Regions from separate parts of the Homoserinimonas sp. A447 genome, predicted to be linked through region 1. Evidence: predicted binding sites of a transcription regulator. Region 1 holds the regulator's gene; the other holds the start of a gene.

Evidence for each region. Region 1 encodes LexA, which represses DNA repair genes until DNA is damaged. Its sites were predicted from a motif close to TCGAACANNTGTTCGA; they were not measured.
Region 2: ACX3O0_RS04255 (HNH endonuclease signature motif containing protein) is a predicted target of LexA. The motif match lies at 1,623-1,638, and genes of this name have one in related genera.

Annotation. Positions count from the first base shown of each region.
Region 1 covers NZ_JBTMWW010000001.1:1,475,556-1,478,919, reverse strand. The annotation lists gene ACX3O0_RS07215 (class I SAM-dependent methyltransferase) at 1-221, opposite strand, end outside; gene hflX (GTPase HflX) at 264-1,796, shown strand; gene lexA (transcriptional repressor LexA) at 1,774-2,469, opposite strand; gene ACX3O0_RS07200 (LysM peptidoglycan-binding domain-containing protein) at 2,784-3,128, shown strand; gene ACX3O0_RS07195 (histidinol-phosphate transaminase) at 3,243-3,364, shown strand, end outside.
Region 2 covers NZ_JBTMWW010000001.1:874,415-877,778, reverse strand. The annotation lists gene ACX3O0_RS04255 (HNH endonuclease signature motif containing protein) at 90-1,604, opposite strand; gene aroB (3-dehydroquinate synthase) at 1,732-2,817, opposite strand; gene ACX3O0_RS04245 (shikimate kinase) at 2,864-3,364, opposite strand, start outside.

The sequences.
Region 1 (3,364 bases):
GAAATGGGGCCCCAGCCGCAGCCGAGATCCAGCAGGTCTCCGCCGGGTGGCGGGGGCGGGGTGTTGGCCAGCAACACCTGGGTACCGGCATCGATTCGCTCCGGCGAGAAGATTCCCCCGGCCGTCGTCACCTCAACCGGCCGCCCAGCGAGGACGACCGAAATGTGGCGGAGCTTGAGCTCACTCTCCGGGGTGGAGGAGAAGTAATGCTCATTGGACATGAAGGCAAACTTATCGAAATACCAGGAGCTAGGGTTAACCCGATGACTGAAGTAGAACCAGACGAGAGTCAGGATGTGATCGACCGGGTGCTTGCCCACGCGGGTTCGCGCTCGTCCGGTTACGCCATTTTCACCTCCGGCGCCCAGGCGTTGCAGGCGGATGCCGAAGCGGAGCCATTTTCTGCCGATGGCGACCAATTCGACCGGGAGGACCGCCAGGCGCTGCGTCGCGTCGCCGGCCTGTCCACTGAGCTGGAAGACGTCACCGAAGTCGAGTACCGGCAACTCCGCCTGGAAAAAGTCGTGCTTATCGGGATCTACTCGCAGGGCAACGCGCAGGAGGCCGAGAACTCGATGCGGGAACTCTTCGCGCTTGCCGAGACGGCCGGCGCGGTCGTGCTCGACGGGTTGCTGCAGAAGCGCGCGACCCCCGACCCGAGCACGTTCTTCGGTAAAGGCAAAGCGATCGAGCTTCGCGATGTCGTGGCGGCCGTCGGTGCTGACACGGTGATCGTTGACGGTGAACTGGCACCCAGCCAGCGGCGTGCGCTCGAAGACGTCATCAGGGTCAAGGTGATCGATCGGACTGCAGTCATCCTCGACATCTTCAGCCAGCACGCGAAGAGCCGGGAGGGCAAGGCGCAGGTCGAACTGGCCCAACTCGAGTACCTGCTTCCCCGCCTGCGCGGCTGGGGTGAATCGATGTCCAGGCAGGCCGGTGGCCAGGTGGGTGGTGCCGGGGCGGGAATGGGCAGCCGTGGTCCAGGTGAGACCAAGATCGAGCTCGACCGTCGTCGCATCCACACCCGCATGGCGCGCCTGAGGAAGCAGATCAAGGGGTTCGCTCCGGCGCGGGAGGCCAAACGCGCCAACCGCAACCGCCACGAGGTTCCGTCGGTCGCCATCACCGGCTATACCAACGCCGGCAAGTCTTCGCTGCTGAACCGGATCACCAGCGCGGGGGCGCTGGTGGAGAACGCGTTGTTCGCCACCCTGGACACTGCCGTTCGCCGGAACACGACCGCGGACGGACGCGGCTACACCCTCACCGACACGGTCGGTTTCGTTCGAAACCTTCCGCACCAATTGGTCGAGGCGTTCCGCTCCACGCTGGAAGAGGTGGGAGATGCGGATGTGATCGTGCACGTTGTCGACGCCTCGCACCCCGATCCGGCGAGCCAGCTGGCGACCGTGCGTGATGTCATCGGGGAGGTCGGCGCACGTCACATCCCGGAGATCGTCGCCTTCAACAAGAGCGACCTGGCTGACGACGACCAGCGGCTGCTGCTGCGCGGGCTGGAACCGCGTGCGGTATTCGTCTCGGCGCGCACCGGCGAGGGTATCGATGAACTCCTCGAGCGGATCGGCGAAGAACTACCATCCCCGTCCATCGAGCTGACGCTCCTCGTGCCGTACGAACGCGGCGACGTGGTGTCGTCAATGCACGATCGCGCTGTCGTCCTGTCGACGGACTACGAGGAAGCCGGTACCCGGGTTCGGGTGCTCGTGAACGCGGCCGACGCCTCGCTGCTGCGCGAGTTCACCGTCTCGGCTACAGGGACCGCAGCACCGTAACGACCTTGCCGAGCACCTCGGCATAGTCGCCGACGATCGGCTCGAAAGCACTGTTGCGCGGCAGCAGCCAGGTGTGCCCGTCGCGCTGACGGAACACCTTGACGGTGGCTTCGTCATCGAGCATGGCGGCAACGATGTCGCCGTTCTCTGCGGTCTTTTGCTGGCGTACGACGACCCAGTCACCGTCGCAGATGGCGGCGTCGATCATGGAGTCTCCGACGACCTTGAGCATGAACAGGTCGCCCTTGCCGACCAGCTGCCGTGGCAGCGGAAAGACTTCTTCGATCTGCTGTTCAGCCGTGATCGGGATGCCGGCAGCGATGCGGCCGACGAGTGGCACCATGGCGGCGTCACCGATCGGCGTGGGGTGATCTGACTCGACGGCGCCCGCGTCGCGGCCGGGAAGGTCGATCAGCACTTCGAGCGCCCTGGGCCGATTGGGATCCCGGCGAAGGTAGCCGCTCAGTTCCAGCTGGTTCAACTGGTGGGTCACGCTCGACAGGGAGGACAGGCCGACGGCGTCGCCGATCTCACGCATGCTCGGCGGATATCCCCGTCCGGCCACTGCTCGCTGGATGAACTCGAGGATGGCCTTCTGCTTCTCGCTCAGGCTCTTTCGGCGACGGGTCGTTCCCCGGGGGGCCGGTACTGCGCGGGGTGTGCTGTCGTCCATCTGGGGCTCCTCTGTCGACGGTTCGATCTGAATGTCAGTGGCTGCTGCTTGTGTGGTGTTCAGACAATCGAAACTGTATCCGCGATCTGGCGGATAAGCAAAGGTTTGTTCGAGTGTGTCGGCGGGTTCTTTGGTCGGATATCGAAACTGGGGCTTGAAAGTGGGAGAAATCGAATGTATGTTCGGAACACAGCTTCGCATCCGGTGCTCCCGGCCGAGCACCGGATGCCGAAGTTCAGCCCCGCTCCACCGAATGTGTAACAGCACCCGAACGCGTAACAACTACCCGAATGCGTAACAGGAAGGCCACGATGATGAGCGATACCCTCCACGCCGGCACGACCCGCGCCACTCCGGTTTCCCGGCTTCGGTTGACCCGCAGGGGGCGCACCGTGCTCACCACGCTTGCGGCGACGCCTCTCGTCCTCGCCGCTCTCGTCTTCGCGCTGAACGGTGGGATTGCGACCGCGACCATGGAAGAGGGGTCGACGACCTACGTCACTGTGGAGGCAGGCCAGTCGCTCTGGCAACTCGCGGAAGAGGTGGCGCCGGGCGAGGATGTTCGCGAAGTGGTTGCCCAGCTGCTGCGAGTGAACGCGCTGGAGAGTGCGGAAATCTTCCCCGGACAGCAATTGGCGCTGCCGAACCAGTACCGCTGAGCTACGTACTGCTGAGCATGTACCGCTGAGGACGTACTGCTGAGTACGTACCACTGGCGAGCCGCCCGACCCGGCACGACGAAAGGCGCTCCCGGTCACAGTTAACATGGCAGGGTGGCTTCCCTTGATGATCTCCCCATCCGCGACAACCTCCGCGGCCTGAGGCCGTACGGTGCACCGCAGAAGGCGGTTCGTACGGCTCTCAACGTCAACGAGAACACCCACGCGATTCCTGA
Region 2 (3,364 bases), 600 kb from region 1:
TCGTCGAAGTGTCGAAACCTGCGCCCCGCTGGTTGAGCTCGTCGAAACCTGTTGAGCCTGTCGAGGCCCGCGCGTTGTGGGGCAGAGTTCTACCCGGTGAGCGGGATGCGTTCTCGTTCTCGCCCGTCTCGGTCTTGCCGTTCTTGTTGTTCTCGTTGGAGGTCGGCGAGGGTGGCGGATTTGTGCGGCATCAGCCGGGGGGTGCGGGTGGGGTCGATATTGGCGGGTGGGTGTAACCAGTAGGTGGCGCCGGTGCGGGTGATCTCCCAGTGGTTGTTGTGCAGGAGCATGTGGTGGTGCCGGCAGAGCAGAATCCCGTCAGCCAGATCGGTTGTGCCGTGGTCGCGTTTCCAGTGGTGGATGTGGTGGGCTTCACTCCAGGTGGCGGGGCTGGTGCAGCCGGGCCACCGGCAGCCGCCGTCGCGGGCGGCGAGGCCGATGCGTTGCAGGGCACTGTAGAGGCGTTGTTCCCGCCCCAAATCGATGCATTGGCCGTCCCGGTCGAAGGTGACCGGCACCATCCCGGACTCACACAGGCGCCTCTCGACCGTTTCGATCGATACCGGGGCGGTCTGGCCTTCGATCCGGCCATGCCCGGTGCCGGCATCCAGGGTGTCCTTGGTGACCAGGACTCGGACGGCGGGACGCCGGGCGCCGAGCACACTGCAGGTGGCGGTTTTCGTGTCGGTGTCGGCCCCGATCCGCAGCACGGCCATGAACCCGTCGAAGGAGAGTTGTTCGATGCTGCGCGGGTCGGCCTCGATCGCCTCATCGTGGGCTTTCGCGGTGACATCCACCATCCGGGGACCGCCCCGGCGGGGCGAGGTCAGGGAATCGTAGATGGAGTCGAGGTAGGCGGCGTTCTCCGGATCGGCCAGCATCGTGTAGACGGTCATCCCATCACCGCGCCGGTACCGTTTGAAGGATCGGGCCTGGTGGCGGGCGCGTTCCCGGTCGGCGATGCCCGCCTCATCCAGTTCATCCCGCAAGCTCCTCGCCCGATCCAGCAACTGGTCGGCATTCAACGAATCCGCTACCCGGGCATCCGGGTCGGCCGAGTCGAGACCGCTGGGGCTGGCAAATTCAACGAGTTGGGCGGCGGCCTCAGCCAGCAGCTCGGCGGTGATGTCCTCCGTCGGGACCCCCAGGCCGACCCGGATCGCCTCGCCCGCCTCCATCGACAACACCCCCGCGGCCACCGCCCGGCCCACCGGGGCCAACCACGGTTGGGTCAACTCCGGGGACACTTCGCCGGTGCGTTCGGCTTCGGTGATCAGTTCGGCTTCGTGGATGATCCCCCCGGTGCGCACCAGCTTCGCCGCCTCCCGGGAGGTAGACCCGGTCAAATGCTGCACCAGTTTCTCCGGAGTGCGAAACCCACCCTTCTGCGCCAAACCCTGGTAGCCCAAGTCGTAGGAGGAACGGCGGGCGATCTCCCCGGCGGTGGCGGCGAGGGAGGGCTCCAGTTGCCGGGTGATGTTCGCGAACAGGGCCGGGATGGCCAACAGTTCCTCTTCGGGCAGGCCGGCCAGGGTCGCCGAATCCCGCGGCAGCAAGGCGGCGGCCGCCGCGATGACGCTGAGGGAATCGGTGAACTGGGACATGCCACTATTCTCTCACATTCGAAGGTTTATTCTAGCGAATGTGAGTACTTCTTCTCCACAGATTTGCTGTGGATAAAGGGAAGCGAGCGGGTTGTGGAGGAGAAGACGACGGAGTGGGCGCGGGCGCTCAGACGCCGATCTCCTGGTAGGCCGCGAAGAGGAGGCTCTGGTCGGGCCCCGCCAGCACTGTCGGCTTCGCGAGGTCGTCCAGCACGATGAACCGGAGCAGGTCTCCCCTGGCCTTCTTGTCGCGCTTCATGACGCTGAGGAGCGTGTTCCACCGGCCAACCGGGTAGGTGGTCGGCAGCTGGAGGGACTCCAGGATGCTCCGATGCCGGTCAACGACCTCGTCGGACAGCCGCCCGGTCAGCCGAGCCAGCTCCGCGGCGTACATCATGCCCACCGCGACCGCTGCACCGTGGCGCCACTGGTAGCGCTCGGAATATTCGATGGCATGGCCGAGAGTGTGACCGTAATTCAGGATTTCACGGGCGCCGTGGTCCCGGAAATCCTCACTGACCACTTTCGCCTTCACGCCGATCGACAATTCGATCACCCTGAGGAACTCGTCGCTGTTGGCGTCGGTCACCGTGTCGACATCCCGCTCGATCAGGTCCAGGATTTCGGGCTCAGCGATGAAGCCGCACTTGGCGATCTCGCCGAAGCCGGCCAGAATCTCCATCCGGCTGATCCCGTCGAGCGTGTCGAGGTCGACGAGTACGCCCACCGGCGCGTGGAAGGCTCCGACCAGGTTCTTCCCCTCATTGGTGTTGATGCCGGTTTTCCCCCCAATGGCGGCGTCAACCATGCCGAGCGGCGTTGTGGGCACCTGAATGACCCGGATGCCACGAAGCCAGGTGGCAGCGACGAACCCCGCAAGGTCAGTGGTCGCGCCGCCGCCGAGGCCGATGATCACATCCGACCTGGTGAAGTCGGACTGCCCCAGCACCTGCCAGCAGAAGGAGGCGACTTCGATTCGCTTCCCCGCCTCAGCATCTGGGATCTCGGCGAGGAGTGCCTCGTAGTGTTCGTTCAGCGACTCCCGCACTTCGGCGGCACGCGCAGCGAGCGTTGGTGGGTGGACGATCAGGGCCTTTCGAGCATCCGGCCCGATCAATTCGGCGAGCTGGGACAGGATGCCACGGCCGATCAGCACGTCGTAGTCTTGCGCTCCCCCGGCCGTCGTTCCCGCCACGGTGATGGTTTTCGTCATCGGTCTGTCATCCCTGTCATCTCGGCCCCTGTAATCTTTGCGTTCGTCATACGTGTGTTTGCATGTCCGCGTTCGCCCACTCCGCGACCTCGTGGGCGATCGCCGTGATGGGCCTCGCCGATGTGTCCCAGGTTTTGTTCGCCAGCGCTTCGTAGATACTGCGCCGTGAGTCGACGAGGCGTTTCCAGGCAGCCAGCCGATCCTCGGTGATGTCGGCAGCGAGCAACGGACGAGCGCTCTGACCGCCGATTCGCAGCGCTGCAGCCTCCGCAGTGACCATGAGCAGGGCGACCCGGTGGGAGCGCAATGCCTGTTGCGTTCCTTCGTCCATCACGGCCCCGCCGCCCAGCGACACGACGCCGTCCGTCTCCAGCGACCGGGCGACCACTGCCCGCTCGATCCGGCGGAACGCCGCCTCGCCGCTGGTCTCGAAAATGCCGGCGATCGGTCCATGTTCGGCCACGATCGCGCTATCGGTGTCAACGAACCCTAGCTGCAGGTATTTGGCGATTGTCCGGCCAATACGCGATTTTCCGGCTGCCGGCGG